DNA from 2 places in the Scandinavium lactucae genome. Region 2 is predicted to be linked to the other one. Evidence: predicted binding sites of a transcription regulator. Region 2 holds the regulator's gene; the other holds the start of a gene.
The links. Region 2 encodes PhoB, which activates phosphate uptake and scavenging genes when phosphate is short. Its sites were predicted from a motif close to CTGTCATAAAACTGNCNNAT; they were not measured.
Positions count from the first base shown of each region.

Region 1: a site for PhoB is predicted at 5,960-5,979, ahead of uvrB (excinuclease ABC subunit UvrB). Genes of this name have one in related genera too.

Region 1 is NZ_JAWXRD010000038.1:72,486-88,474, forward strand. It holds gene yvcK (uridine diphosphate-N-acetylglucosamine-binding protein YvcK) at 1-9, shown strand, start outside; gene eptA (phosphoethanolamine transferase EptA) at 101-1,741, shown strand; gene pmrA (two-component system response regulator PmrA) at 1,742-2,413, shown strand; gene pmrB (two-component system sensor histidine kinase PmrB) at 2,414-3,490, shown strand; gene uvrB (excinuclease ABC subunit UvrB) at 3,688-5,709, opposite strand; gene SIK69_RS16960 (ABC transporter ATP-binding protein) at 6,466-7,188, shown strand; gene bioD (dethiobiotin synthase) at 7,163-7,852, opposite strand; gene bioC (malonyl-ACP O-methyltransferase BioC) at 7,845-8,600, opposite strand; gene bioF (8-amino-7-oxononanoate synthase) at 8,584-9,741, opposite strand; gene bioB (biotin synthase BioB) at 9,738-10,778, opposite strand; gene bioA (adenosylmethionine--8-amino-7-oxononanoate transaminase) at 10,866-12,155, shown strand; gene SIK69_RS16990 (kinase inhibitor) at 12,199-12,675, shown strand; gene hutH (histidine ammonia-lyase) at 12,905-14,425, opposite strand; gene hutU (urocanate hydratase) at 14,422-15,989, opposite strand, start outside.
Region 2 is NZ_JAWXRD010000002.1:364,039-380,027, reverse strand. It holds gene sbcC (exonuclease subunit SbcC) at 1-1,199, opposite strand, end outside; gene sbcD (exonuclease subunit SbcD) at 1,196-2,398, opposite strand; gene phoB (phosphate response regulator transcription factor PhoB) at 2,565-3,254, shown strand; gene phoR (phosphate regulon sensor histidine kinase PhoR) at 3,276-4,571, shown strand; gene brnQ (branched-chain amino acid transporter carrier protein BrnQ) at 4,996-6,315, shown strand; gene proY (proline-specific permease ProY) at 6,392-7,762, shown strand; gene SIK69_RS03720 (MFS transporter) at 8,047-9,354, shown strand; gene SIK69_RS03715 (substrate-binding domain-containing protein) at 9,366-10,154, shown strand; gene SIK69_RS03710 (LysR family transcriptional regulator) at 10,132-11,025, opposite strand; gene malZ (maltodextrin glucosidase) at 11,203-13,020, shown strand; gene SIK69_RS03700 (hydrolase) at 13,221-13,862, shown strand; gene SIK69_RS03695 (antibiotic biosynthesis monooxygenase) at 13,916-14,461, shown strand; gene SIK69_RS03690 (amidohydrolase) at 14,482-15,989, shown strand, end outside.

The DNA of each region.
Region 1 (15,989 bases), on a different contig from region 2:
TTAGGTTAAGATCTAAGGTTAAGGCAATCCTTAATTTCTTAAGGTTGTCTTAACGCACCCTGGTCATCATGGCGTCATGTTTTTCTGCTGGATGCCCGTGATGCCACATTTTTCCCTGCGTCGCCCTGCGATGGGGCACATCTCTTATCTGGTGCTATTTGCACTGTATATCTCGTTATTTTTGAATATTGTTTACTATAAACAAGCCTTTACGTTACTGCCTGTTGACTCACTGCACAATGCGTTGGTGTTCGCCACCATGCCGCTGGTGCTGTTTTGCGTGATCAATATTCTTGTGACCCTGGCGTCTTTTTTGTGGCTCGACAAACCGGTCATTAGTCTGTTTATCCTGGTCAGCGCCGCCGCACAGTATTTCATCATGACCTTTGGCGTGGTGATCGACCGGTCGATGATCACCAATATTATCGACACTACGCCTGCGGAAAGTTTCGCCCTGATGTCGACTAAAATGGTGCTGACGATGCTGCTTTCCGGGCTACTGGCGGTGCTGATTGCCTGGTGGATCCGAGTGACAAAACCGCACAGTGCCTGGCGGAGCATCGTCCTGCGCGTGGGCAGCATTGTGGTCTCAGCCCTGTTGATCGTGCTGGTAGCGCTGCTGTTTTATAAAGATTACGCCTCACTGTTTCGCAACAACAAAGAGCTGGTCAAATCCCTGAACCCGTCCAACAGCATTGTGGCGGTGAATTCCTGGTATTCGCATAACCGTCTGGCCCACATGCCGCTGGTGCGCATCGGTGAAGATGCGACGCAGAAAGCGGTGATGAAAAATGGCCCGCGTCATAACCTGACCATCCTGGTGCTGGGCGAAACCTCGCGGGCGGACAGCTTCTCTCTCGGCGGCTATTCACGTGAAACCAACCCGCGTCTGAAGCAGGACAACGTGGTGTACTTCCCGAACACCACCTCCTGCGGCACCGCCACCGCGATTTCCGTGCCGTGCATGTTCTCCAACATGCCGCGCGCACGTTACAAGGAAGAGCTGGCGCAACATCAGGAGGGCCTGCTGGACGTGATTCAACGAGCGGGCATCAACGTGCTGTGGAATGAAAATGACGGTGGCTGTAAAGGCGCGTGCGATCGCGTCCCGCATCAGGATATGACGCGCCTGAATTTGCCGGGCCAGTGTGTGGACGGCGAATGTTATGACGACGTGCTGTTCCAGGGTCTGGATGCCTATATTAATAATTTGAAAGGCGATGGCGTTATTGTATTACACACCATCGGCAGCCACGGGCCGACCTATTATAATCGCTACCCGAAAGCATTACGCACCTTCTCGCCAACCTGTGACAGCAATGAAATTCAAAACTGCACCAAAGAGCAGCTGGTGAATACTTACGACAACACCCTCGTTAACGTGGATTATATTGTCGATAAGGCCATTAAATTATTGCAGTCGAAACAGAACACCTTTACCACCAGCCTCGTTTACCTCTCCGATCACGGCGAGTCCTTAGGCGAGAACGGCGTGTACCTGCACGGTCTGCCGTGGTCTATTGCTCCGGATACGCAGAAACACGTGCCGATGCTCATCTGGCTGTCCGAGGATTATCAGAAGCGCGATAACGTTAATTATTCCTGCCTGAAAGACCATGCGAAAGCGAACCACTATTCGCAGGATAATCTGTTCTCAACCATGCTAGGCTTGGCGGGAGTAGATACCAGGGAATATCAGGCCCACGACGATATCGTTGCGCCATGCAGAGGAGCAAGTTAAATGAAAGTGCTGGTGGTTGAAGACGACGCATTATTATTGCAGGGATTGATCCTTGCGATGCAAAGTGAAGGTTACGTCTGCGATGGCGTCACCACGGCACATGAGGCTGCTCTGTGCCTTGCGAACGGACATTACGGCCTGATGGTGCTTGACCTCGGCTTACCGGACGAAGACGGCTTACATTTTCTGGCCCGTCTTCGCCGGGAGAAAATCAGCCTGCCGGTACTGATCCTCACCGCGCGTGACACCGTGCTGGACAGGATCACCGGGCTTGATACCGGGGCCGATGATTATCTGGTCAAACCGTTTGCGCTGGAAGAGTTGAATGCCCGCGTACGCGCCCTGCTGCGTCGGCACAATAATCAGGGTGACAACGAAATCAGCATTGGTGATTTGTGCCTCAACGTGACGCGCCGTCTGGTATCTCGCGGTGACACGCAGCTCGATTTGACGCCCAAAGAGTACGCCCTGCTCTCGCGCCTGATGGCCAAAGCGGGCAGCCCGGTGCATCGCGAAGTGCTGTACAACGATATCTACAGCTGGGACAACGAGCCGTCGACCAACACCCTTGAAGTCCATATTCACAACCTGCGCGACAAAATCGGCAAGACCCGGATCCGCACGGTGCGTGGCTTTGGCTACATGCTGGTGAAGACCAGTGAGGATGCGTAAATGAATCTGCCGTTTATCCGTGACGTACAGTGGACCATGCGCCGCCAGCTGCTGCTGACGATCGCCGCCATTCTGCTGGTGTGTCAGGTGATCAGCGTGTTCTGGCTGTGGCACGAAAGTCAGGAGCAAATTCAGCTGCTGGTGCAAAGTGCCATCAACGGGCACAACAACCGTAAACATATTGAACACGAAGTGCGCGAAGCCGTCGCCAGCCTGCTGGTGCCAAGTATGTTGATTATCGGGCTGGCGCTGTGGATTTCTCTCCAGGCCGTCAAACGTATCACCCGCCCGCTGTGGGAGTTACAGCAAGAGCTTAACAGCCGCACCCCGGATAACCTGAAGCCTATTGACCTGCCAAAATCGGTTAGCGAAGTCGATGCCGTCACCTCGGCCATCAATCAACTGGTCGAACGCCTTAATCAAACGCTGGAGCGTGAACGCCTGTTTACCGCCGACGTGGCGCATGAGTTGCGCACCCCTCTCTCCGGGTTGCGTCTGCATCTTGAGCTGATGGCGAAATCCAACCGCGTGATGGTTGACCCACTGTTACAACGTCTGGATCAGATGACGCAGAGTATTTCGCAGCTCTTACAGTTGGCGCGCGTCGGCCAGTCATTTTCAGCGGGCAGCTATCAGCGTGTGCCGTTGGTGGAAGAAGTGATAGAGCCAATTCAGGGCGAACTGGAAGCGATGCTCAGCCAGCGCGGACAAACCTTAGCGCTGCCTGCCGGTATGCAAGAGGTCACGGTGTCAGGGGATGCCACGCTGCTGCAAGTGTTATTGCGCAATCTGGTAGAAAACGCCCATCGCTACAGCCCGGAGGATTCGACAATTACGGTTACGATTGATGCCGGAATGATGGCGGTAGAAGATGAAGGGCCGGGAATTGACGAAGCTAAAAGTGGCGAACTCAGTAAAGCGTTCGTACGAATGGACAGCCGCTACGGCGGCATTGGCCTGGGGTTAAGCATCGTGACTCGCATCGCACAGCTGCACGACGCTCAGTTCTTTTTGCATAACCGTCAACCCGGACCGGGCGTGAAAGCGTGGGTTAAATTTCCGCGCCGTTCACGTTGATCAGAATGTCAGGATCCACTGGTGGAAGAAGCCAACCACGATCAGGAAGGAAACCAGGATGGTCAGAGTGGTTAAGAAATTGTCTTTTTGCATGGCACTGTCCTCATTAAACTGAAGACAGTGTCGTCGATAAAGATTAACGCAACATTAAGGCCCCGCTTCGGGGCCTCTTTATTAAGGAAAATTGAGGAAAAATATTAAGACGCGGCGATAAACAGATCGCGCAGCTGATGTAGACGGTCGCGCACTTCGGCGGCTTCTTCAAACTCAAGATTTTGCGCATGCTTCATCATCTGCGCTTCAAGTTCGCTGATTTTCTGCTGCAACGCTTTCGGCGTCAGCGCCAGCTCTGCCGCCTCGGTCTCAGCCGCACTTCTCGACTTGCCGCGACCTTTACCGCGCGTTTTCGCCAGGCTCTCGCCCAACGACAGAATATCGACCACCTTCTTGTTCAGTCCCTGCGGCACAATGCCATTTTCCAGGTTGTACTGCTCCTGCTTCTCACGACGACGCTCGGTTTCACCCATCGCTTTCGCCATCGAGTTGGTGATTCTGTCAGCGTAAAGAATCGCCTTGCCGTTGATGTTACGCGCCGCACGACCGATGGTCTGAATAAGCGAACGTTCGGAACGCAGGAAGCCTTCTTTATCGGCGTCCAGAATCGCCACCAGCGACACTTCCGGCATATCGAGACCTTCCCTTAACAGGTTGATCCCCACCAGCACGTCAAACTCGCCAAGACGCAAATCGCGGATGATCTCCATCCGCTCGACGGTGTCGATATCCGAGTGCAGGTAGCGCACCCGTTCGCCATGCTCTTCCAGATATTCAGTCAGGTCTTCGGCCATGCGTTTGGTGAGCGTGGTGACCAGCACCCGCTCGTTAATCGCTACGCGCAGACGAATTTCTGACAGCAGGTCATCCACCTGGGTGCCGACCGGACGCACTTCGATAACGGGATCCAGCAGACCGGTAGGACGTACCACCTGATCGACCACGTCATCGCCCGATTTTTCCAGCTCATAATTGCCCGGCGTCGCCGACACGTAGATAGTTTGCGGGGCCAGAGCTTCAAATTCTTCAAACTTCAATGGACGGTTGTCCAGCGCCGACGGCAGGCGGAAACCGTATTCAACCAAGGTCTCTTTACGTGCGCGGTCGCCACGGTACATCCCACCAATTTGCGGCACGGTGACGTGGGATTCGTCGATCACCAACAGGCCGTCGGCGGGCAGATAATCAAACAGCGTCGGGGGTGGCTCGCCCGGCCCACGCCCGGAGAGATAGCGCGAGTAGTTTTCAATGCCCGAGCAGTAACCCAGCTCGTTCATCATCTCGAGGTCGAACTGGGTCCGCTGCGAAAGACGTTGCTCTTCCAGCAGCTTGTTGTTTTCCAGCAGCACTTTGCGGCGGTCTGCCAGCTCGACTTTGATCTCTTCCATCGCCTGCACAATGCGTTCACGTGGCGTAACGTAGTGCGTTTTCGGGTAGACGGTAAAACGCTGGATGGTCGATTCCAGATGCCCGGTCAGCGGGTCAAACAGCGACAATCGCTCCACTTCTTCATCAAACAGCTCAACGCGCAGGGCTATGTCGTCAGATTCCGCCGGGAAGATGTCGATAACTTCCCCGCGCACACGGAACGTACCGCGCTGGAATGCCTGATCGTTACGGGTGTATTGCAGTTCGGCCAGACGACGCAGAATCGAACGCTGATCGATAATCATGCCCACCGTCAGGTGCAGCATCATCTTCAGATACAGGTCAGGGTCGCCCAGACCGTAAATGGCAGACACCGAGGCCACCACAATCACGTCGCGGCGTTCAAGCATCGCTTTGGTCGCTGACAGACGCATCTGCTCGATGTGTTCGTTCACCGACGCATCTTTTTCGATAAAGGTATCTGAGCTGGGAACGTAGGCTTCCGGCTGATAGTAGTCGTAATAGGAGACAAAAAACTCGACCGCGTTATCCGGGAAGAACTCTTTCATCTCGCCGTACAGCTGCGCGGCGAGGGTTTTATTCGGGGCCAGCAGCATGGTCGGGCGCTGGAGGTCGGCAATCACGTTGGCGATGGTAAACGTTTTCCCTGAGCCCGTTACCCCGAGCAGCGTTTGATGCGCCAGACCATCTTCCAACCCCTCTTCCAGGCGACGGATGGCCTCGGGCTGATCGCCTGAGGGACGGAAAGCAGAATGCATTTTGAACGGTTTACTCATGAACGACAACCTGATGAAGGGAAACGGGCAGACGATTAATTCTACTCGTCGCACCAAAATTTGCCAATAAAAAACACTGGATATAAAAACAGTAACGCATTAGGGTATGTGTGTTACCGCTGTCATCTGCGATCAACTGCGGTGAAAATTTCCGCTGTGACGATATAAAACACCGGGCGGATCGGGTTATCCCCAGAACATTGTCGTATTTAACATTTGTCAAGAAGGGTGATGAATCTTTTATGGCAGCCGGTGACACTTTTCTTACAGGCATTGCTTTTATTAAACGCATTGATAAATAAAGGAAATATCGAAAAGCCGCGTTTCGCATCAATTTGGGTGCAGGCCGCGTCTTCTCTAGCCTATCGCAAGTTTTCTAACTCTCATGCACATGGTTATCCACAGGAATAGTGGATAAGTGTCTGCAGCCCAACTCCCCTGCCACTCGCGCAAAACGCATCGAGCCCCTAAAAGTCCTGTCGAAAAATTTTTTATCGCTATTTTTTGTCTTTAATCATGCAAAACGCCCGCCGTTGCGCAACGAGATGGCGCTCACAAAAGCAGCGTTAACGCTGCACCACGCGCCGACGCCCTCTTTCATTCGCAGCACCGACAAAGTGCACCGGCCCGGTTGAACACGCGGCACATACGCCTCTTTTTTGAGTAGCAATCCGAAATAGGGGGGCAATTCGCAATGCATTTTCTGTTCTGGCAAGGGATTTGCACAACCTAAAGCCACAACGTAAGGAGATGCCGATGTTGAGTCTACGCGCAGTGAATCACTATTACGGAAATCAGCATATTCTGTGGGATCTCAATCTCGACCTTGCCCCCGGGAAGTGCACCTGCGTGCTCGGGCTGCCGGGCATGGGGAAGACCACGCTGGTGAACTGTATTGCGGGCTTTCAGGCCATCGAAAGCGGCACCATGTTCTGGCAGGAGGCCAGCGGGCCGCCGCGCGACCTGCTCACCCTTTCCCCACCCCTGCGCGCGGCGATGGGTATCGGCTATGTGCCGCAGGATAAGCGGATTTTCTCGCAGATGACGGTGGAAGAGAATTTGCAGATAGCGATGCGGGCAAGCCACGAGGGAAACGGCGCGGTCGGCAGTGACATTTTTGACCTGATGCCTGAGCTGTATCCGCTGCGCCAGGTCAAGGGGGCGGCGATGTCCGACGATGACCAGTATCAGCTGGCGCTTGCCAGCGCGCTGGTCACCCGGCCCAAACTGCTGATCCTTGACGAGCCGACGCGCGGGATGGGGCTGGGGTTTATGCACAAACTCGGCGAATGCCTGCTGCGTCTGAACCGTGAACTGGGGCTAACGGTGCTGCTCGCCGAGCAGCACCTGCCGTTTATTCGCCGGGTGGCGGATACCTTCTGCCTGTTGCATCGCGGGCGTAACGTCGCGCAGGGCCCGGTGAATCAGCTCGATACCCGGCTGCTGGCGCAGTTTATGACGCCGGACGAAGCGCCGTAAGGTCGAGATATTGCCCTGTCTCTGCGGCCTCTGGCCCCTGTTCCAGATAAGGGATTTCTCCCAGCAACGGCGCGGGCAGCATCCTCGTCAGAGTCGCCAGGTATTCGGCGTGACGTTTACCCGGCGGGATAACGTCATTAGCAATCCAGCCCGCGAGGTGCAACCCGGCCTGTTGCACCGCCTGCGCGGTCAGCAGCGCATGGTTGATACAGCCGAGCTTTACACCCACCACGAGGATCACCGGCAAGCGCTCAGCCTGCACCCAATCGGCAAAGGTATACGAGGCTGACAACGGCGTGAACCAGCCGCCTGCCCCTTCGACCAGCACCCATTCCGCTTTCTGCGACAGCGCCTGCAGCCCAGCGGAAAGCGTTCGCGCCTCTATGGGTCGGCCTTCATCTGCGCTAATGATGTGCGGCGAGGTCGGTTCCGCAAAGGTGTATGGATTCACCTCTGCGTAGTTCAGCGCTACCGCGCTGTGGCGTTGCAGGGCCAGCGCGTCGGTGTTGCGCAACCCGTCGGCGGTCATTTCGCTACCCGATGCCACTGGCTTATAGCCTGCGGTGCGATAGCCCGCGCGGTTTGCCGCCTGCAAAAGCGCGCAGCTGGCAACGGTTTTACCGACTTCGGTGTCGGTGCCAGTAACAAAATAACGTTCAATCACGGTCAATGACTCCTGTAAAAATATGGTACGTCAGGGCGCAACGCCCCTGCTGTTTCGGCCATGCCAACTGAATTTGCTGCAACTGGCTGCGGGTCAGGGTTTGCGCCGCCCGGCCTTCATGCAGATGGGTCGCGCCAATGCCTTTCAGTGAGCGCATCGCACTCAGAGCATCGTCAAAGGTCAGGCAGAAAGTGTGCGTGTGATGCTGGCAGCGATAACCCGCCAGGGCGGCAATAATCTCGGCCTGGGTTAAAAAACGATTGGCGTGCGGCTGGCGGTCGACTGGCTGCCATGCCTGATGCAGTTCCGGCAGCGAATCCGCCACCAGAGTGCTGAACGCCACCCGGCCCCCGGGACGCACCACGCGGTACAATTCGCTCAGCGCCGTCGGCAGCGAGTCACACCACTGCACCGCGAGGTTGCTCCAGGCCAGGTCGTACTGCTCATCAGCCAGCGGCATGGCTTCAATATCCGCCTGCACATAGTGTTGTGCCGAACGCTGGGACAGCGCCTGTTCCAGCATCGGCGAGGAGAGGTCCAGTGCCGTGACCTGGCTTCCCACATCCGTCCAGTAGCGACTCATGCTCCCCGGCCCACAGCCAGCATCCAGCACCCGGTTGAACGCTCGTCCGGGAAGCTGTGCCAGCAACGCCGCGGCGCTCTGGCGCTGGAGTTCGTCGTGTTGCTGATAGTGACTGGCGGCCCGGCCAAACGCGGCCGCAATCGCTGATTTATCGACGGGCGGCATCCAACACCTCCAGTAACTGGTCGATATCCTGCGGCTGATGTGCGGCGGTCAGCGTCACCCTCAGGCGCGCCGTCCCCGCTGGCACCGTCGGTGGGCGGATAGCCGTCAGCCAACACCCCTGCTCGCGCAGACTTTCCGCCAGCCGTAATGCCCGGCTATTTTCACCGACGATCAGCGGCTGAATGGCGCTGTTCGATGCCGTAAGCTGCAAGGAGAGCTGTTCTGCCCCCTGACGGAAACGCGCGATGTGGCGGCGTAAGGTCTGACGGCGGGATTCGCCCTCTTCACTGCGGATAATCGCCAGCGCCTGACTGAGCGCCACCGCCTGTGCGGGCGGCATACTGGTGCTGTAAATCAGATGTCGCGCGAACTGCAACAGATAATCCGCTACCGGGTCGCTGCACAGCACCGCCGCCCCGCTCAGGCCAAACGCCTTCCCAAAGGTCACCACCAGTAGCTCAGGATGGACGCCCTGTGCGGCGCAGCTGCCCCGGCCATTGTCTCCGCTGACGCCCACCCCGTGCGCATCGTCCACCAGCAGCCAGCCGTTGGCTTGGCGGGTAACGGCGGCGATCCCGGCGAGCGGGGCGCTGTCGCCGTCCATACTGAAAATGCCTTCGGTGACCGCCAGTTGCAGGCCCTCAATGGGCTTCGCCAGCAGGCTTGCCAGTTGAGAGCTATCGTTATGGGCGAAGCGCCGCAGCTGCGCCGGGCTGTGGCTGGCCGCTTCCAGCAGCGAGGCGTGGCTCAGTTTGTCCGCGACAATCCGGTCGTCTTTGTGCATCAGGGCAGCAATCACCGCCTGATTAGCCGCGAAGCCAGAGATAAACAGCAGCGCACGCGGGTAGCCCAGCCACTGCGCCAGTTCCTGCTCAAACTGCTGATGCGCTTCGCTGTAGCCGGTGACGTGTCCGGACCCGCCGCTGCCGGTGCCGTAGCGCTCAGCGCCCTGTTGCCAGGCGGCGACGATCTGCGGATGCTGGCTCAGACCAAGGTAATCGTTGCTGGAAAAATTCAGCCAGCGGCGTTCCCCCTGAACCAGCCAGCGTCCCGCGCCGTGGCTGACCGGCAGGCGATGACGAAACGTATCGGCATGACGTCGTTCCGTTAGCGCAGTGTCGATGCGTTGCTGCCAGCTCATACCGCCGCCGCGTTGTAATACGTGTCGGTATCCGGGGTCAGCAGCGCCTGTTCGAGTTTTTGCTGCTGTTCGATATCCCCCGCCAGCACCGCGGTCTGCTCTGGATTGATCCCCAGCTTGCGGAACAGCAGCAGATCTTTGTCCTCTTCCGGGTTCGGCGTGGTCAGCAGCTTGCAGCCGTAGAAAATCGAGTTGGCCCCGGCCATAAAGCACATCGCCTGGGTTTGCTCGTTCATCTTTTCGCGTCCGGCAGACAGACGCACGTGCGAGGTCGGCATCATGATCCGCGCCACGGCGATGGTGCGAATAAATTCAAAGGCATCAACGTCTTCGTTGTTTTCCATTGGCGTACCTTTGACCTTCACCAGCATGTTGATCGGTACGCTTTCCGGCGGCGTCGGCAGATTCGCCAGCTGCAACAGCAGCCCGGCGCGGTCGGTCACCGTTTCGCCCAGGCCGACAATCCCGCCCGAACAGACTTTGATCCCGGCGTCACGCACTTTGCCGAGGGTGTCGAGGCGCTCCTGATAGGTGCGGGTGGTGATGATGTTGCCGTAGAATTCCGGCGAGGTGTCGAGGTTATGGTTGTAGTAATCCAGCCCGGCCTCCCCCAGACGCTGCGCCTGGGAATCAGACAGCGTGCCGAGGGTCATGCAGGCCTCAAGGCCCATCTCCTTCACGCCTTTGACCATCTGCTCGAGATACGGCATATCGCGCTCGTGCGGATTTTTCCACGCCGCGCCCATGCAAAAACGGGTCGAACCGGCGTTTTTCGCTTTGCGTGCCGAGGCCAGCACTTCCTCGACTTCCATCAGGCGTTCGGCTTCCAGCCCGGTTTTGTAGCGGGCGCTCTGTGGGCAATATTTGCAGTCTTCCGGGCAGGCACCGGTCTTAATCGACAATAGGGTGCTGACCTGAACCTGGCACGGATCGAAGTGTTGGCGGTGAATGGTCTGCGCTTCAAACAGCAGGTCCAGCAAGGGTGTGTTAAACAGTTCAGTGACCTGCGACATTGTCCAGCGTGCGTGGTGAGCCATTGGCGTCTCCAAAAGGGGTTCAGTTGTTTCTCGGTTCGGTGTAGGATCGTAAACCTAAAACTTTTCAAAATGGTTTACAAGTCGATTATGACCCAGGACGATCTCGCCTTCGATCAACGCCATATCTGGCACCCCTACACGTCCATGACCGCCCCGTTACCGGTTTACCCGGTGGTGGCCGCTCACGGCTGCGAACTGGCGCTGGCCTCTGGCGAGCCGTTGGTTGACGGTATGTCGTCCTGGTGGGCGGCAATCCACGGATACAATCACCCGCGCCTCAACGCCGCAATGACCCAACAGATGGCGCAGATGTCGCACGTGATGTTTGGCGGGATAACCCACCCTTCTGCCGTGGCGCTGTGTCGCAAGCTGGTATCGATGACGCCTGAAGCGCTGGAATGCGTGTTCCTCGCGGATTCGGGTTCGGTGGCGGTCGAAGTGGCGATGAAAATGGCGTTGCAGTACTGGCAGGCCAAAGACGAACCGCGTCAGCGTTTTCTCACCTTCCGCAATGGGTATCACGGCGATACCTTCGGGGCGATGTCGGTCTGCGATCCAGACAACTCAATGCACAGTCTGTGGCAAGGGTATCTGCCGGAAAACCTGTTCGCTCCGGCCCCGCAAAGCCGTTTTAACGGCGAATGGGATGAGAGGGATATGGTGCCGTTTGCCCGCCTGATGGCGGCGCATCGCAGCGAGATAGCGGCGGTTATCGTCGAACCCGTGGTACAGGGCGCGGGCGGGATGCGGATGTACCACCCGGAGTGGCTGCGCCGGTTGCGCAAGATGTGCGACCGCGAAGGCATTCTGCTGATCGCCGATGAAATCGCCACTGGCTTTGGCCGTACCGGGAAGCTTTTCGCCTGTGAACACGCGGGGATTGCCCCGGATATTCTGTGTCTTGGCAAGGCGCTGACCGGTGGCACCATGACCCTGTCCGCCACGCTCACCACCCGTGACGTCGCGAATACTATCAGCAACGGGGCTGCGGGCTGCTTCATGCATGGCCCGACGTTTATGGGCAATCCGCTGGCCTGCGCGGTCGCGGCTGAGAGTCTGGCCCTGCTGGAAGAAGGCCACTGGCAGCAGCAGGTAGCGGACATTGAAGCGCAGTTGACGCGCGAACTGGCAGACGCACGCCAGTCACCTTTGGTCGCCGACGTGCGTATTTTGGGGGCCATTGGCGTGGTAGAAACCCATGCGCCGGTGAATATGGCACGACTGCAAAAATTCTTCGTCGAGCGCGGGGTATGGATCCGTCCATTTGGCAAGCTTATCTATCTGATGCCACCGTATATCATCACGCCTGCGCAGCTGACACGCCTGACCGATGCGGTAAAAGCCGCTCTCAACGACAACACGCTTTTTGCCTCCTGAGCTAAACTTCGTGATTATTCAGCACCCTGAAAGAGGCTATAAGATGAAATTGTTGAGTCAGGATTTTAAGGATGGCGACAAGCTGCCACACCGTCAGGTTTTCAACGGCATGGGCTACGACGGGGATAATATTTCGCCGCACCTGGCCTGGGATGACGTGCCGTCTGGCACCAAAAGTTTTGTGGTGACCTGCTATGACCCGGACGCCCCAACCGGCTCCGGCTGGTGGCATTGGGTGGTCGTTAATTTACCGGCCAGCACCCGCGTGCTGCCACAGGGCGCAGGCTCCGGCATCGCCGATTTGCCAGACGGTGCCTTGCAGACCCGGACCGATTTTGGCAAAGCGGGCTACGGTGGTGCAGCGCCACCGAAGGGCGAAACGCACCGCTATATTTTTACCGTGCATGCCCTGGACGTGGAAAAACTGGAGGTGGATGAAAACGCCAGCGGCGCGATGGTTGGCTTTAATGTGCATTTCCATAGTCTGGCGAGCGCGTCAGTGACGGCGATGTTTAGCTGAGCGCTGTGGCTGTGGTGTCTGTCTTTCGGATCGGCACCGATCGTGTCCCCGCTTGAAATCGCGGGCTGGAAGAGCGGGCAGTGCGAAGCACCGATTTCTGTTGCGGGGCCACGGGGATTGATAAGGGGAGCATGGTGCTCCCCTTATCACGTTCACGTTTTGTATGGTTTACGGAACCTGCCGAACATCTGGTGAACGGAACAGTTCCACAGAATTCCACGGGTGATCATTAAAGTACTGATGGCACCAGCTTCTGCAACTGCCCTTCACCCAGCATCGCCATCGCGGCCTCGATATCTGGCGCGAAGAACCGGTCCTGCACATAGTGCGACACCTTCTCACGCAGCAGATGACGCGCCTGTTCCAGCAACGGACTGGTGGTCAGCCCCTCGCGCATATCAATGCCCTGCACCGCCGCTAACCATTCCACCGCAATCACGCCGCGGGTGTTGGCCGCCATTTCCCACAGGCGACGTCCGGCCGCCGGGGCCATCGACACGTGGTCTTCCTGGTTAGCCGATGTCGGCAGACTGTCGACGCTGTGCGGATGTGCCAGCGCTTTGTTCTCACTCGCCAGTGCGGCGGCGGTGACCTGCGCAATCATAAAGCCGGAGTTTACCCCACCGTTTTTCACAAGGAATGGCGGCAGCTGCGACATGTGGCTGTCCATCAGGAGCGCAATCCGACGTTCGGCCAACGAACCGATTTCGGCAATCGCCAGCGCGATATTATCGGCCGCCATCGCCACCGGTTCAGCGTGGAAGTTGCCCCCGGAAATCACCTCGTTTTCATCTGCAAACACCAGCGGGTTGTCGGACACCGCGTTTGCTTCGGTGAGCAGCACCTCTTTGGCCTGACGCAGTTGGGTCAGGCACGCGCCCATCACCTGCGGCTGACAGCGCAAGGAGTAAGGGTCCTGCACCTTGCTGCATTTGGCGTGAGACTGGGACACCGCGCTGGAATCGGTCAGCACCTGACGATACAGCGCCGCAGCGTCAATTTGACCACGCTGGCCGCGCGCCTCATGAATACGCGCATCGAACGGACGACGAGACCCGAGTGCGGCTTCGGTAGTCAGCGCCCCGCAGATCACCGCCGAATGGAACAGTTCTTCGGCTTCAAACAGCCCGCGCAGGGCGAAAGCCGTGGAGGCCTGGGTGCCGTTCAGCAGCGCCAGCCCCTCTTTCGCCGCCAGCGTCAGTGGCTCAAGCCCGGCTTTTTTCAACGCCTCTTTGGCCGGGAGCCATTCTCCCTGCCAGCGGGCTTTACCCTCACCGAGCAACGTCAGCGACATGTGCGCCAGCGGGGCCAAATCGCCGGACGCGCCGACGGAGCCTTTGGCCGGAATACACGGGTAGACTTCGTGGTTCACCAGCTTCATCAGGGCCTGAATCACGCTCAGGCGGATGCCGGAAAAACCGCGCGCCAGGCTGTTAATTTTCAGGACCATAATCAGGCGGACCATCGCATCGTCGAGGGCTTCGCCCACGCCCGCGGCGTGTGAAAGCACCAGCGAACGTTGGAGATTTTCCAGATCGTCAGTGGCGATGCGGGTCGAGGCCAGCAGACCAAACCCGGTGTTGATCCCGTAGGCGGTGCGCCCTTCGGCCATAATCGCGTTCACGCAAGCAACGCTGGCATTGATGCCAGGAATGGCGCTGTCATCGAGGGTCAGGGTCTGCGGCTGGCGATAAACGTTCAGCAGTTGGGCAAGGGTCAACTGACCCGGAATGATGTTCAGTGTGCTCATTTTTTCTGCCCCTGGGTTGCAGCGATCATCGGTAAATTCAGTCCTTGTTCAGCGGCGCATTCTACCGCGATTTCGTAGCCTGCGTCGGCATGGCGCATAACGCCTGTGGCCGGATCGTTATGCAGCACGCGGGCGATTCGCGCCGCGGCCTCGTCGGTGCCGTCGCAGACAATAACCATTCCGGCATGTTGTGAAAAGCCCATTCCCACGCCACCGCCGTGATGCAGTGACACCCAGGTGGCACCGCTGGCGGTGTTGAGCAGAGCGTTAAGCAATGGCCAGTCGGATACCGCATCTGAGCCGTCGCGCATCGCTTCCGTTTCACGGTTAGGGCTGGCGACGGAGCCAGAATCCAGATGATCGCGACCAATCACAATCGGAGCAGAGACTTCGCCTGAACGCACCATTTCATTGAACGCCAGGCCGAGTTTTTGCCGCCATTCAAGACCTACCCAGCAGATTCGCGCCGGTAAGCCCTGGAAGCTGATCCGCTCCCGAGCCATGTCCAGCCAGCGGTGCAGATGTTTATCGTCGCTGACAATCTCTTTCACTTTGGCATCAGTTTTGTAGATATCTTCCGGGTCGCCGGAGAGCGCCACCCAACGGAACGGGCCGATACCGCGACAGAACAACGGACGGATATAGGCCGGAACGAAGCCCGGGAAATCGAAGGCGTTGCTGACGCCCATCTCTTTCGCCATCTGACGGATGTTGTTGCCGTAATCAAAGGTGGGTACGCCCATTTCATTGAAGGCCAGCATGGCGCTGACATGTTCTGCCATCGACTGTTTGGCGGCTTTAACCGTGCCCTGCGGATCGCTTTCCGCCTGCTGCTGATAGTGCTCCCAGCTCCAGCCCTGCGGCAAATAACCGTGCAGCGGGTCATGGGCGCTGGTCTGGTCGGTGACCATGTCCGGGCGCACGCCGCGTTTAACCAGTTCAGGCAGAATGTCGGCAGCGTTCGCACACAGCGCCACGGAAACCGCGCGGCCTTCTGCGGTGTATTTTTTGATGCGGGTCAGCGCGTCGTCGAGGGAATCGGCCTGCTCGTCGATATAACGAGTACGCAGACGGAAATCGATGCGGCTTTGCTGGCACTCAATTACCAACGAACACGCGCCTGCCAGCGTGGCGGCCAGCGGCTGTGCCCCGCCCATGCCACCCAGCCCGGCGGTCAGTACCCAGCGCCCTTGCAGGTTACCGTCATAGTGCTGACGTCCGGCTTCGACGAAGGTTTCATAGGTACCCTGCACGATGCCCTGACTGCCGATGTAAATCCAGCTCCCGGCGGTCATCTGGCCGTACATCGCCAGCCCTTTAGCATCGAGTTCGTTGAAGTGCTCCCAGGTCGCCCAGTGCGGGACAAGGTTCGAGTTGGCAATCAGCACGCGCGGCGCGTTTTCGTGCGTTTTAAACACGCCCACCGGCTTGCCAGACTGCACTAACAGGGTTTCATCATTTTCGAGCTGCGTCAGGGATTCGACGATGGCATCGTAGCAATCCCAGTTACGCGCCGCCCGCCCAATGCCGCCATAGACCACCAGCTCATGCGGATTTTCCGCCA
Region 2 (15,989 bases):
GGTAGAGCGTTGAGCTGGCGCGTAACGTCGTTTTCGCGCTGGATAACGCTCTGTAATTGTGCCGTCTCGCGGGCCTGCTGACCAAAGGCCGCTCGCCAGCCAGTCAGCTCGCGCTGCCAGTGACGATGATGTTCATGGGCAGCAAGCCAGTCGGTAAGGCTTTTCTGGCTGGTGGACAACTGCTGATGCTGCCGCTCGGCGCTGAGGCGCAAACGCCCACGTAGCGCCAGCTGGCTCTGTAAGCGAGTATTTACTTCTTCCGTTTGCTGATGCGTTTGCGTCAGCGCGGTTTGGCTGTCCTGAAGACGGACCCACAGCGGGCGCAATCTGTCTGCGGGCTGGGCCTGGGCCAGCGTGGCGAGCTGCGGCTGGGCGGTATTCAGCGCCGCCTGGGCCGCCGTCAGGGCCGACTGCGAGCGCGCCTGCGCCTCGGCTAACTCTGTTTCCCGACTGAGCCATTGCTGCCAGAGTTGTGTGCGAAGCTGCTCGGTTTGCTGCTGTTTTTCTTCGTCAGTAAGTGCCTGCAAACGTTGCTGCAACGCTTGCTGTTGCTCGTCATTCAGCAAAATCATACCGGATGCCTGCGCCTGCAATTTTTCCAGCGCGATTTTGGCTTCCTTATGCTTCTCAAACACCATGGCCGAAATCTGACCGTAAATTTCGGTGCCGGTCAGCTCTTCAAGTAGCTCGGCGCGCTCTTTCGGTTTGGCATTGAGGAAAGCAGCGAACTGCCCCTGCGATAGCATCATCGAGCGGGTGAAACGGCCATAGTCTAGCCCGGTCAGCGAGGCGGTGAGATCCAGTTTATCCTTCACTTTTTCAGCGAGGATCTTGCCATCGTCACAGCGCGCCAGCTCCACGCGCGGGGCCTGCAGGTTACCGTCCGGCTGGTTGCGGGCGCGGTTCTGGCTCCAGAAGGCGCGATAGGCCACGCCTTTGACTTCAAACTCCACTTCCGCCAGACATTCGGCGGTGTCGCGGGTCATCAGGTCGTTTTGCGATTGCGACAGGGTGCTCAGGCGCGGCGTTTCGTGATATAGCGCCAGACAGATGGCGTCGAGCAGGGTGGTTTTTCCCGCCCCGGTTGGGCCGGTAATGGCAAACAAACCGTTGCTGGCAAACGGCTCGGCGGTGAAATCAATTTTCCACTCGCCCTTCAACGAGTTGAGGTTCTTCAGACGCAGGCTCAAAATTTTCATGGCTGTTGCTCCCCAGAAAGCGCGGCCAGCGTTTCGTTAAACAGCTGATGCAGGCGCTGTTGCTGCGGCTCTTCCAGCGTTTCCAGCGCCAGGCGACGCGCAAAAACGTCTTCCACTTTTAGCTCGCTCAGGGTTTCGCGGTGTTCGTTGGCCAGAATACGCTCGCGCTGTTCACGACTGCGGCGCACCAGCAGCACCTCGACCGGGAGTTCGTCGGTCAGGGCCTGAATTTTACGTTGGATGTCATGCAGATATTCGTCACTGGTGATTTCGATATCCAGCCACACCGGGGCGCTGGTATCGCCTTCGCGCCACTGTTCCAGCTGGGCGCTGATGCTGGCGAAATCGCCTTTCAGCACCGCCAGCTGCTGCGTGACCGGCACCTCAAGCGGCATGACCTCGGCCAGTTTACCGGCGTTGAAACTCACCAGGTTGACAGTTTTGGCCTTCCCGGTTTCATCGAAGCTCAGCGAAATTGGCGAGCCGCAGTAGCGAATGTGCTCGCTGCCGCCAATTTTCTGCGCCCGGTGAATATGACCGAGGGCGATATAATCCACTGGCGGGAAATTTTGCGCCGGGAAGGCATCGAGTGTGCCGATATAGATGTCACGTACCGCGTCACTTTTGCTGGCCCCGACGGTGGTCAAATGGCCGCTGGCGATAATCGGCAGCTCACGCTCGCCGCGGATTTCACAGGCCTGCTGATACTGCTGCTGATAGTAATCGGTGATTGCCTGTAATAAATGCTGCTGCTTTTCGCCCGCCGTTGACCCGGCCTGACTGACAATCACATCGCGTGGACGTAAAAAAGGCACCGGACAGAAAATTGCCCCGGGTGTGCCGTCCCGGCGGTTCAGCACGCACGGCGACATACCGCTGCCCGCCACCACCGTGGTGTTGAGAAACGCCAGGATATCGCGGGATTCGTTCAGCGTCGCCACCGAGTCATGGTTTCCTGCCAGTACCACCAGATGGCAACCGGTGTGCTGCAATTTCACCACGAAGCGGTTGTACAGTTCCCGGGCGTAGCTCGGCGGCGAACCGGTATCGAAAATATCGCCCGCCACAATAATGGCATCCACCTGCTGCGCCTGCGCCGTTTCCAGCAGCCAGTCGAGAAAAGCCTGATGCTCGGCGGCTCGGCTTTTGCTATAAAAATTCTGGCCAAGGTGCCAGTCGGAGGTGTGAAGGATGCGCATAATAAAACCCGTGGCGGAAAAGCGTGGGCGTCAGTATATAGATAACAGGGCAATGACAGCAGTTTTTCAGTGTCATAATGCTAAAACCCACTATCATAAATCTGTCATAAATCTGACGCATAATGACGCCGAATAATACGCATATGATTAATAAACAGGATAAATAATGGCGAGACGTATTCTGGTCGTTGAAGATGAAGCCCCAATTCGTGAGATGGTGTGTTTCGTCCTGGAGCAAAATGGCTTTCAGCCGGTTGAAGCGGAAGATTATGACAGTGCGGTTAATCAGCTGAACGAGCCGTGGCCTGATTTAGTCCTGCTGGACTGGATGCTGCCGGGGGGATCGGGCATTCAGTTTATCAAGCATTTGAAGCGTGAGTCGATGACCCGCGATATCCCGGTGGTAATGCTGACCGCGCGTGGCGAAGAAGAAGACCGGGTGCGCGGCCTGGAAACCGGGGCTGATGATTACATTACCAAGCCTTTCTCGCCGAAAGAGCTGGTGGCGCGCATTAAAGCTGTGATGCGCCGTATTTCGCCAATGGCGGTGGAAGAGGTGATTGAGATGCAAGGGCTGAGCCTCGACCCCTCTTCCCATCGCGTCATGACCGGTGAAAACCCGCTGGACATGGGGCCGACCGAGTTTAAACTGCTGCACTTCTTTATGACCCATCCGGAACGCGTGTACAGCCGCGAACAGTTGCTGAACAACGTCTGGGGCACCAACGTGTATGTAGAAGACAGAACGGTGGATGTGCATATCCGTCGTCTGCGTAAAGCGCTGGAACACAGCGGTCACGACCGGATGGTGCAAACCGTTCGCGGCACGGGTTATCGTTTTTCTGCCCGTTTCTGATAATTGACTGGAGTGTGACCCGTGCTTGAACGGCTGTCATGGAAAAGGCTGGTTTTTGAGCTGATCCTCTGTTGTATTCCGGCCCTGATCCTCGGGGCGATTTTCGGGTATCTGCCGTGGTTTTTACTGGCAGCCGTAACCGGACTGTTGATCTGGCATTTCTGGAACTTACTGCGTCTGTCGTGGTGGTTATGGGTCGACCGCAGCATGACGCCACCGCCCGGCAGCGGCAGTTGGGAACCGTTGCTGTACGGCTTGCACCAGATGCAGATGCGTAATAAAAAGCGCCGTCGCGAGTTGGGGAGTTTGATCAAGCGCTTTCGTAGCGGCGCGGAATCGCTGCCCGATGCGGTAGTTCTGACCACCGAAGAAGGGGCAATGTTCTGGTGTAACGGCCTGGCCCAGCAGATGCTGAATCTGCGCTGGCCAGACGATAACGGACAAAACATCCTCAACCTGCTGCGCTATCCTGAATTTTCCCGCTATCTCAAATCCCGCGATTTCAGTAAACCGCTCAATCTGGTGCTCAACACCGGACGGCATCTGGAAATCCGCGTGATGCCCTACAGCGAACAACAGCTCCTTTTAGTGGCACGCGACGTGACCCAAATGCACCAGTTAGAAGGTGCCCGGCGGAACTTTTTTGCCAACGTCAGCCATGAATTGCGCACGCCGCTCACGGTGTTGCAGGGCTATCTGGAGATGATGCAGGAGCAGACGCTGGAAGGTGCCCCGCGTGAAAAAGCACTCCACACCATGCGCGAGCAAACGCAGCGGATGGAAGGCCTTGTGCGTCAGCTGCTCACCTTGTCGCGTATTGAAGCCGCTCCGCTGGCAGCACTGAACGAAAAGATAGATGTGCCGATGATGCTGCGAGTTGTAGAGCGCGAGGCGCAAACGCTCAGCCAGCAGAAGCATATTCTGCATTTTGATATTGAAGACGACTTGCAGGTGCTGGGCAGCGAAGAGCAACTGCGCAGCGCCATGTCCAACCTGGTGTACAACGCGGTGAATCATACCCCGGAGGGCACGGAGATTATCGTGCGCTGGCAGCGGACGATGCACGGGGCGCTGTTTAGCGTGGAAGATAACGGGCCAGGTATCGGGCAGGAACACATTCCACGTCTGACGGAGCGCTTCTACCGCGTCGATAAAGCCCGTTCGCGGCAAACCGGCGGCAGTGGGTTAGGGCTGGCTATCGTCAAACATGCGGTCAATCATCACGAAAGTCGCCTCGATATTGAAAGCATCCCCGGCAGGATCACCCGCTTCAGCTTCCTGCTACCGGAACGTTTAATTGCCAAAAAAAGCGGCTGATGGCAGGGATGTCAGGAAAAATTGACAAAGACCGGCTCAGGTCGGTTTTTTTACTTTCCAGTTAACCAGGCGGCGAATATTTAACGAACGTCTGTTGCTTTTTTGTTCGCATGATTGGCCAGAGGTTTTTTGTATATCCGGTTAATCATGCTAGGAGTGAATTCGATCTTGCTATAATCCTCTGGTTTCACGATCCCTTATTGCTTTAAAACGTTATAAGCGTTTAAATTGCCCCCCATGTAGTCGCAGTTTGACTGCCTTCGCGCGATAAACCCAATAACTATTCTTTGCGCGCGAACGTTGGGAGTGTTTCCCACTGCATGATTCGCCATAGCCATAGTTGTTCTTTTCCGCATCGGTTCCGCAGGGATAAGCGCGACGATTTTTTTCTTTCAACACCACATCCACAGGCAGTAAAGAGTTTATGACCCATCAGTTAAAATCACGCGATATCATCGCGTTGGGCTTTATGACCTTTGCGTTGTTCGTTGGCGCGGGCAACATTATCTTCCCTCCAATGGTCGGTTTGCAGGCAGGCGAGCACGTCTGGACTGCGGCTTTGGGTTTCCTGATTACGGGCGTTGGCCTGCCGGTTCTGACCATCGTTGCGCTGGCAAAAGTGGGTGGCGGGGTAGATAGCCTCAGCACGCCAATCGGCAAAGTGGCGGGTATTCTGCTGGCGGTGGTGTGCTATCTGGCGGTAGGACCGCTGTTTGCGACCCCCCGTACTGCGACCGTTTCGTTTGAAGTCGGTATCGCTCCGCTGACCGGTGATGGCGCGCTGCCGCTGCTTATCTACAGCGTTATCTATTTCGCACTGGTCATCCTGGTGTCGCTCTATCCGGGTAAACTGCTGGATACCGTGGGTAACTTCCTGGCACCGCTGAAAATTATCGCCCTGGTGGTGCTGTCTGTCGCTGCGCTGATGTGGCCTGCAGGTTCTATCAGCCATGCGCTGGATGCCTACCAGACTGCACCGTTCTCCAACGGCTTCGTGAACGGCTACCTGACCATGGATACCCTCGGCGCGATGGTGTTCGGCATCGTTATCGTTAACGCCGCGCGTTCCCGCGGGGTGACCGAAGCCCGTCTGCTGACCCGTTATACCGTGTGGGCTGGCCTGATGGCAGGTGTCGGTTTGACCCTGCTGTATCTGGCCCTGTTCCGTCTGGGTTCCGACAGTGCGACCCTGGTCGACCAAAACGCTAACGGCGCGGCGATTCTCCATGCGTATGTGCAGCACACCTTCGGTGGCGCGGGCAGCTTCCTGCTGGCAGCATTGATTTTCATCGCCTGCATGGTGACGGCAGTTGGCCTGACCACCGCCTGTGCGGAGTTCTTCTCCCAATACCTGCCGCTGTCCTATCGTTCACTGGTGTTTATCCTTGGTCTGTTCTCGATGGTGGTGTCCAATTTGGGCCTCAGCCACCTGATTCAGATTTCAATTCCGGTGCTGACAGCGATTTATCCGCCATGTATCGCACTGGTAGTATTAAGTTTTACCCGCGGTTGGTGGCATAATTCGTCCCGCGTGATTGCCCCAGCGATGTTTATCAGTCTGGTGTTCGGTCTGCTGGATGGTGTTAAAGCCTCTGCATTCGCCGACATTCTGCCAGCCTGGACCGCGCATCTGCCGCTGGCCGAGCAAGGTCTGGCATGGCTGATGCCGACTATCATCGCTGCCGTTCTGGCGATGGGGTGGGATCGCGCAGCAGGCCGTCAGGTGACCTCCAGCGCGCATTAATTAGCGGGCGAGGATTGAAATTAACCACGGGGCCATCGGCTCCGTGGTTTTGTTTTTTGTACAGGCAGTGGAATTTATGGAAACCAACAACAAGCTAAAGCGTGGGCTTACCGCCCGTCACATTCGCTTTATGGCGCTCGGATCGGCAATTGGTACCGGTCTTTTTTATGGCTCGGCAGACGCCATTAAAATGGCCGGTCCCAGCGTGCTGCTGGCGTACCTCATTGGTGGCGTTGCCGCTTATATCATCATGCGTGCGCTCGGCGAAATGTCAGTGCATAACCCGTCTGCCAGCTCGTTCTCGCGCTATGCGCAGGACAACTTAGGCCCGCTGGCGGGGTATATCACCGGTTGGACCTACTGTTTCGAAATCCTGATCGTGGCCATCGCTGACGTGACCGCGTTCGGCATCTACATGGGCGTCTGGTTCCCGGCGGTGCCGCACTGGATTTGGGTGCTGAGCGTGGTGCTGCTCATCTGCTCCATCAACCTGATGAGCGTTAAGGTGTTCGGCGAACTGGAATTTTGGTTCTCATTTTTCAAAGTCGCCACCATCATCGTGATGATCGTCGCCGGTTTCGGCATCATCATCTGGGGGATTGGCAACGGCGGACAGCCGACCGGCATCCATAATTTGTGGAGTCACGGCGGCTTCTTCAGCAACGGCTGGCTCGGGATGGTGATGTCGCTGCAAATGGTGATGTTTGCCTATGGCGGGATTGAGATCATCGGCATCACCGCCGGTGAAGCGAAAGATCCGCAGAAGTCGATCCCGCGCGCGATTAACTCGGTGCCAATGCGTATCCTGGTGTTCTACGTCGGGACGCTGTTCGTGATCATGTCTATTTATCCGTGGAATCAGGTCGGCACCAACGGCAGCCCGTTCGTGATGACCTTCCAGCATATGGGCATTACCTTTGCCGCCAGTATCCTCAACTTCGTGGTACTGACCGCCTCACTGTCGGCGATTAACTCCGACGTGTTTGGCGTAGGGCGTATGCTGCACGGCATGGCGGAGCAGGGCAGTGCGCCGAAGGTGTTCGCCAAAACCTCACGTCGCGGCGTGCCGTGGGTGACCGTGGCGGTGATGACCGTGGCGCTGCTGCTGGCGGTGTACCTGAACTACATCATGCCGGAGAATGTGTTCCTGGTGATCGCTTCGCTGGCGACCTTTGCCACCGTTTGGGTGTGGATCATGATCCTCCTGTCGCAGATTGCGTTCCGTCGCCGTCTGTCGCCGGAAGAGGTGAAAGATCTGAAGTTCAAAGTGCCTGGCGGGGTATTCACCACTATCGTCGGCCTGCTGTTCCTGGTGTTTATCATCGTGCTGATTGGCTGGCATCCGGACACCCGTATTTCGCTGTACGTCGGTTTCGCGTGGATTGTACTGCTGCTGATTGGCTGGCAGTTTAAAGTGCGTCGCGACCGTCGGCGGGCCTTCGCTTAGTCATCCTCCCTCCCGGCGGCATTCTGTCGCCGGCGGGATGTTTACCGCCTCACCTCTCCCTCCTGAAACGTGTGTTCAATCACAAATAGCGATCCGCCCCGATCGGTTGTTTTTCACTCATTCGCACAGTCATTCCTCGCTTAAGCGCTTTTTTGACCGCTATTGATGCGTCCTGCACATGAATAGATGCGGGAAATGCACTTATGCGCGAGCAAGAGATAGCGCACTCTCATGGTTGATTAAAAGTTAAATATGTTAATTTTTTATTGATTACGGAGGGCGAGATGCCTGTAACTGCTGATAACTCACTGTTCCGTGCGAAGGCCCTGGCGATTTTGCGCGTCACCTCGGGAAACTTCCTCGAGCAGTTCGATTTCTTCCTGTTCGGTTTTTATGCCACCTACATCGCCCACACCTTTTTTCCGGCGGAGAGCGAGTTTGCCTCGCTGATGCTGACGTTTGCGGTATTCGGCGCGGGATTTTTAATGCGTCCAATTGGTGCGGTGGTGCTGGGGGCGTGGATCGATAAAGTCGGGCGTCGTCGCGGACTGATTGTGACGCTGTCGATTATGGCGGCGGGCACTTTTATGATTGTGCTAATCCCGGGCTATGAAACGATTGGCCTGTGGGCACCGTTCCTGGTGCTGTGCGGACGGCTGTTGCAGGGCTTCTCCGCCGGGGCGGAACTGGGTGGGGTATCGGTGTATCTGGCGGAAATTGCTACCCCGGGCCGCAAAGGGTTCTACACCAGTTGGCAGTCCGGCAGCCAGCAAGTGTCGATTGTGGTTGCGGCATCGCTGGGTTATTTACTCAACGAATTTATGGGGACCGAGGCGCTACAGGCCTGGGGATGGCGGATCCCGTTCGTGGTTGGCTGCCTGATCGTGCCATTTATTTTTGTCCTGCGTCGTCAGTTAACGGAAACGGAAGCCTTTGCGACCCGCAAGGAGCATCTGCCGCTGAACCAGGCGCTGAAAAGCCTGTGGGCCAACTGGCGCGTGGTGGTGGCCGGTATGCTCATGGTGGCAATGACCACCACGGCGTTCTATCTGATAACCGTTTACGCGCCAACCTTTGGCAAAAAAGTGCTGCTGTTAAGCGCCTCTGACAGCCTGCTGGTCACCCTGCTGGTCGCCATTTCAAACTTCATTTGGTTGCCGATTGGCGGTGCTATCTCAGACCGCTTTGGCCGCAAACCGGTGCTGGTGGCGATGACGCTGCTGGCAATTGTCACCAGTTGGCCCGCGCTTACCGTGCTCGCCCATGCGCCGAGCTTCGGCATGATGCTGGCGGTTCTGCTGTGGCTGTCGTTTATCTATGGCTTGTATAACGGGGCGATGATCCCGGCGCTGACTGAAATTATGCCAGCCGAAGTGCGAGTGGCAGGTTTTTCCCTGGCATACAGCCTGGCGACCGCCCTCTTTGGCGGCTTCACGCCAGCGATCTCCACCGCCCTGATACAGTTTACCGGCGATAAAGCGGCCCCCGGTTACTGGATGAGCTTCGCGGCAATCTGCGCCCTGCTTGCCACGCTGTATCTCTATCACCGTGCGTCCAGCCATAGCTGGAACACCCATAACTCATTCAATTAAGGCACAGCATAATGAATCGACTGACGCTATGGGTCGCGGTGGCGCTGGCGGGAAACGCCAGCCTGACGGTCAATGCTACTGAGATAACGGTAATGATTTCCGGCGGTTTTTCGGCTGCGCTGGATAAACTTGCCCCGCAGTACGAGGCCGCAACCGGCGATACGGTACGCATCATTCATGGCCCGTCGATGGGGAATTCCCGGGAGGCGATTCCTCGCCGACTGGCGGAGGGACAGGCGGCGGATGCGGTAATCATGGTGGGCTATGCGCTGGATAAGCTCCAGCAGGCAGGAAAAATTGCGCCGGAAAGCCGGACGGAATTAGCGGATTCGCGGATTGGAATGGTGGTCCGCGAAGGCGCGGAGAAACCGGATATCAGCACCGTCGAGGCCCTGAAAGCCACATTGCTCCACGCCAGGTCGATCGCTTATTCCGACAGCGCCAGCGGGCGCTACGTGCAGACGAAACTATTTAGTCAGTTAGGCATTGCCGATTCGGTACAGCAGAAGGCCAAAATGATCGAAAAAATTCCCGTCGCCTCGGTGGTAGCGAAAGGTGATTTTGCCGTGGGGTTTCAGCAGGTGAGTGAACTGCTCCCGGTCAACGGCGCTGAGTTTGTGGGGCGCATTCCTGAATCTGTGCAGTATGTCACCCGTTTTGCCGGGGCTGCCGTGGCGGGGTCTGCGCATCAGGCTGACGCCCGACGGCTATTGAGCTATCTGGCCTCGCCGCAGGTGCAGGCCACGATCCGTGAGACCGGTCTGGATACCTTAACCGCTACGGCAGAAACAGCCCGGTAATGATCGTCTCCAGCTCGCTTGCCAGCGGCGAGAGGCTAACACCCGCTTTTTTGATCAATCCGACCTGACGTTTAATAACCGGGTCGGTCAACGGCTTGAGCACCAGCGAAGCATGCCCGCCTTCAGGGAACGCCATGGATGGCACGGCGGCAACCCCCAGCCCAGCTTCAACCATTCCAATCATAGTGGTCACGTGACGCGTTTCACACACCGCCGGGCGTCGTACGGGGATATCGACCAGGGCCTGATCGAGCAAATGCCGGTTGCCAGAAGATTTATTGAGCCAGATATAATCGGCGTTAAAAAAGTCCTGCCAGCTCAGCGAGGGAAGCTGCGCGAAAGGGTGGTCCTGGTGACAGACCAGTTGATAGGTCTCGTCCACTAGCGGCATAAACGTCAGGTCAGATTCGGCGCTGGAGAGAAAGCTGAGGCCAAAATCGGCTTGTCGGTTATGCACAGCGGAATAGACGTTCCCGGCGCTGGTATCCACCAGTTTGATGCGTGCTTTGGCAAACCGACGGCGGAACTGGGCGATCACTTTGGGCATAAAGTAATAGGCGGCAGAAGGGATGCAGGCCACGGTCACAATGCCGCTGCCATAAAACATCTGGTCACTGATCCCGCTTAGCGCATCGTCAAAATCGTTCAGTAGCTGCTGGGCTCTAGGGGCAAACGTCCGGCCTACCTGGGTCAGCGTCACGCTGCGGGTGGTGCGGTCGAACAGGCGCACGCCCAGCGCCGACTCCAGTTTTTCAATTCGGCGACTGAGCGCCGACTGCGAAATGCAAATCGCCTCCGCCGCGAAGCGAAAGCTGCCGTGTTCGCATAACGCGGTAAAGGCGTAGAGATCCTGTAAATCGAAATTAGGCACTGCGCGTCTCTTCTGTCGCAACGGATATAACAACTGAGTAACAACAGTGTATCGTAAATTTGTGTCAATCTGGAGTGCTCATCCCCCGACATCCTCCCCGAATTAACGTCATAATGATGAGTCGAACGCAGCCTGACTGTGGCATGGTGACCGCATTTTGAACAAAGGGGAATGACGATGTTGAAGGCATGGCATCTTCCTGTTGCACCGTTCCTGAAACAGCAGCAGGACCAACTGGCGATTACGCTGTGGCTGAGCGGTGAAACGCCGCCGCTGCGGGTAACGCTGCGGGCGGAAGAAGATAATGAGGAAATTACGCTGCCGATGCATCGTCTGCGCAGCGAACCGTCCCCGGGCATCACCGCCTGGCGAGCGGAAATCGATTTAAGCAGCGGTCAGTCACGCCGCCGTTATAGCTTCAAACTGCTATGGGAAAACCGCCAGAGCTGGTTTACGCCGCAGGGATTTAGCCGTTTTCCCCCCGCGCGTCTGGAGCAGTTTGCGGTTGACGTGCCCGATGACGGCCCGCAGTGGGTTGCCGATCAGGTGTTTTACCAGATTTTCCCCGACCGCTTTGCCCGTACCGAACCGCGTAGCGCCGAGCAGGATAATGTCTATTATCACCACGCCGCCGGGCGCGACATTGTGCTGCGTGACTGGGATGAACCACTTACCGCCGAAGCGGGCGGATCGACATTCTACGGCGGTGACCTCGATGGGATCAGTGAAAAGCTGCCGTACCTGAAAACGCTCGGCGTGACCGCGCTGTATCTCAACCCGGTGTTTGTCGCCCCGAGCGTGCATAAATACGACACAGAAGATTATCGTCACGTCGATCCGCAGTTTGGCGGCGATCAGGCCTTGCTGCGCCTACGCCACAATACGCGTCGGGAGGGCATGCGGCTGGTGCTCGACGGGGTGTTCAACCACAGCGGTGATTCGCACGCCTGGTTCGATCGACACAATCGCGGCACCGATGGCGCGTGTCACAATCCGTCCTCACACTGGCGGGACTGGTACAGTTTCTCCGAAGAAGGGCAGGCGCTGGACTGGCTCGGCTATGCCAGCCTGCCGAAGCTGGATTTCAGCTCGGAAACGTTGATGAATGAAGTATATCGCGGCGAAGACAGCATTGTGCGCCACTGGCTGAAAGCGCCATGGGACATGGATGGCTGGCGGCTCGACGTGGTGCATATGCTGGGGGAAGCCGGCGGGGCACGCAATAATCTGCAGCACATTACCGGCATAACCAAAGCGGCAAAAGAGACGCAGCCGGAAGCTTATATTCTTGGTGAGCATTTCGGGGATGCGCGCCAGTGGCTACAGGCCGATGCGGAAGACGCGGCGATGAACTATCGTGGTTTCACCTTCCCACTGTGGGGCTTCCTCGCCAACACCGATATTTCTTACGATCCACAGATGATCGACGCCCGGACCTGTATGGCGTGGATGGATAACTACCGCGCCAGCCTGTCACATCAGCAGCAGCTGCGGATGTTCAATCAGCTCGACAGTCACGATACCGCTCGCTTTAAATCGCTGCTGGGCAAAGACGTGGCACGGTTGCCGCTGGCGGTCGTCTGGCTGTTTACCTGGCCCGGCGTGCCGTGCATTTATTACGGTGATGAAGTGGGGCTGGACGGCAATAACGATCCGTTCTGCCGGAAACCGTTCCCGTGGAACAAAGCGCAGCAGGATCTGGATTTGCTGGCGCTGTATCAGCGGATGACCAAACTGCGCCACCGGACGCAGGCCTTGCGCCACGGCGGCTGTCAGGTGATTTATGCCGAAGATAACGTGGTAGTGTTTGTCCGGGTGCTGAAACAGCAGCGGGTGCTGGTGGCTATAAATCGGGGCGACGCGTGCGAAGTGGTGCTCGATGCGTCTCCGCTGTTGGCGGTCAAAGAGTGGCAGCTCAAAGAAGGTAAAGGCACGTTGCAGGATGATGTGCTGACGCTGCCTGCCATTTCTGCCAGCGTGTGGTTCGGCAATTAATTCTGGTTTGCGGCGGGCCGTTAACGCCTGCCGCAAAATAAAAACCGTGTCGTTCGGTTAATTTCAATAGAGCGAACAAATATCTTTAATATCCCTGTCGTCAATCCTCGCTATACTCAATTTGCTTTATCAATTCGGGCCCGATCGCATATAGCACGCAAAGAAATATCCCTTTAACACATTGATTGTAAGGTGTATTCATGTCTATTCGTGAACTGATTGACCCTCAAAATTCTACGCTTATTTTTATCGATCATCAGCCGCAAATGTCTTTCGGCGTGGCGAATATTGACCGCCAGACGCTGAAAAATAATACCGTGGCACTCGCCAAAGCCGGGAAAATATTTAATGTACCGGTGATTTATACCTCGGTAGAAACTAAAAGTTTTAGCGGATATATCTGGCCCGAACTGCTGGCGGTGCATCCGGATGTCAAACCGATTGAACGCACCTCAATGAACTCCTGGGAAGATGAAGCCTTCGTGAAGGCGGTGAAAGCTACCGGGCGTAAAAAACTCATCATTTCTGCACTGTGGACTGAAGTCTGTCTGACGTTCCCCGCGTTAATGGCGCTGGATGAAGGCTTTGAGGTCTATGTGGTGACCGACACATCAGGCGGGACCTCAGTCGATGCCCACGAACGTGCGATCGACCGAATGGTGCAGGCAGGCGCAGTGCCGGTCACCTGGCAGCAGGTATTGCTTGAGTACCAGCGCGACTGGTCGCGCAAAGGCACCTACGACGCGGTGATGGACCTGGTACGCGAACACAGCGGCGCGTATGGCATGGGGGTCGATTACGCCTACACCTTGGTACACGGTGCGCCTGAACGTAAAGCGTAACGCTGGCGGCGGGCGTTCGCCCGCCTGTTTGCACTAGCAGGAACCTTTTCACCATGACCCAACAAAAACATGTGACGTTGGTTATCACCCATGCACTGCGGCCTGAAAACGGCGCGGCCTATGAAGCGTGGCTCGGCAAAATAATGCCAGTGGCCGCGGAGTATCCGGGCCATCTCGGGGCGAATGTGATTCGCCCCGTCGACGGGCAAGGAATGTGGAATATCGTCATCCGCTTTGACACCCTCGAACATCTTTACGGTTGGACCCAGTCGGAAACCCGCCAGCGGTTAGTGGATGAGATTACGCCGCTGCTGGCTGAGGGCGATCGTACTGAAGTGCGTACCGAGGCCGCGTTTTGGTTTACGCCGCCTGCACCCCATCTACGTCAACCCAAGCGCTGGAAGCAGTTTCTGATAACCCTGCTGGTGATATTCCCGAGTACTAACCTGGTGCCTCACATCACGGGAGCGCTGCTGCCGACTCTGAAAGGTTCTTTGATACTGCATCTGATCAACGATGCCTGCGTAGTGGCGTTGGTCGTCTGGTTCTGGATGCCCATCGTTACCCGAATTTTCGCTGGCTGGCTTAAAAAAGCCTGAGCCAGTTTGAGGAGTTCTCTATGTCTCAACATGCCACACTGATCCTGACCCACGGAGATATTCATACCCTTGACCGACACACTCCCCTGGCGGAAGCGGTGGCGATCGCCGAGGGTAAGATCCTCGCCACCGGCAGCCATGAGCAGATCATGCGTTATGCCACTGACGGAACGCAGATCGTCGATCTCAAAGGGCATACGGCGATCCCGGGCCTAAACGATTCGCACCTGCACTTGATTCGTGGCGGTCTGAACTACAACCTGGAACTGCGCTGGGAAGGTGTACCTTCGGTTGCTGATGCGCTGCGAATGCTGAAGGATCAGGCCGACAGGACACCGTCCCCGCAGTGGGTTCGCGTCGTTGGCGGCTGGAGTGAGTTTCAGTTTGCCGAACGGCGAATGCCGACCCTTGAAGAGCTGAACGATGCCGCGCCGGACACGCCGGTATTTGTGCTGCATCTGTACGATCGCGCCCTGTTAAACCGCGCGGCGCTAAAGGCGGTGGGGTACACCAAAGAGACACCCGATCCGGCCGGAGGCGAAATTGTGCGTGATAAAAACGGCAATCCGACCGGGATGCTGGTGGCCAAACCGAACGCGATGATCCTCTATTCGACGCTGGCGAAGGGGCCAAAGCTGCCGCTGGAGATGCAGATCAATTCGACCCGTCAGTTTATGCGAGAGTTGAACCGACTTGGCCTGACCAGCGCCATTGATGCCGGGGGCGGTTTCCAGAACTACCCGGAAGATTATCAGGTGATTGATGAGCTGCACGCCAAAGGCCAAATGACGGTACGCATTGCTTATAACCTGTTTACCCAGCGACCGAAACAGGAACTCGACGACTTCGAACGCTGGACCGACATGCTCAAGCCGGGGCAGGGTACCGATTTTTATCGCGCCAACGGTGCCGGGGAAATGCTGGTGTTTTCGGCGGCGGATTTCGAAGATTTCCTCCAGCCACGTCCGGACTTGCCGCAGGGAATGGAGGATGAGCTTGAGCGGGTGGTACGCCATCTGGCGGAACACCGCTGGCCGTTCCGCCTGCATGCCACCTATGACGAGTCCATCAGTCGGATGCTCGACGTGTTCGAGAAGGTGAACCGCGAGATCCCGTTCAATGGCCTGCACTGGTTCTTCGATCATGCGGAAACCATCACTGAGCGTAATATCGAAAGAGTGAAAGCGCTGGGCGGCGGGATCGCAGTGCAGCACCGAATGGCGTTTCAGGGGGAATATTTTGTTGATCGCTATGGCAAAGATGCGGTGAAACACACCCCGCCGGTGGCAAAAATGCTCGAGATGGAAGTGCCGGTAGGCTTGGGAACCGATGCCACACGCGTGGCAAGTTATAACCCATGGACCGCGCTGTACTGGCTGGTATCCGGGCGCACCGTGGGCGGCATGGCAATGTATGACGACGATAATCGTCTGCCGCGCGACGTGGCGCTGGAGTTGTGGACGGCGGGCAGCGCGTGGTTCTCCAGTGAACAGGGTAAAAAAGGGCGCATCGAGGCGGGACAATTGGC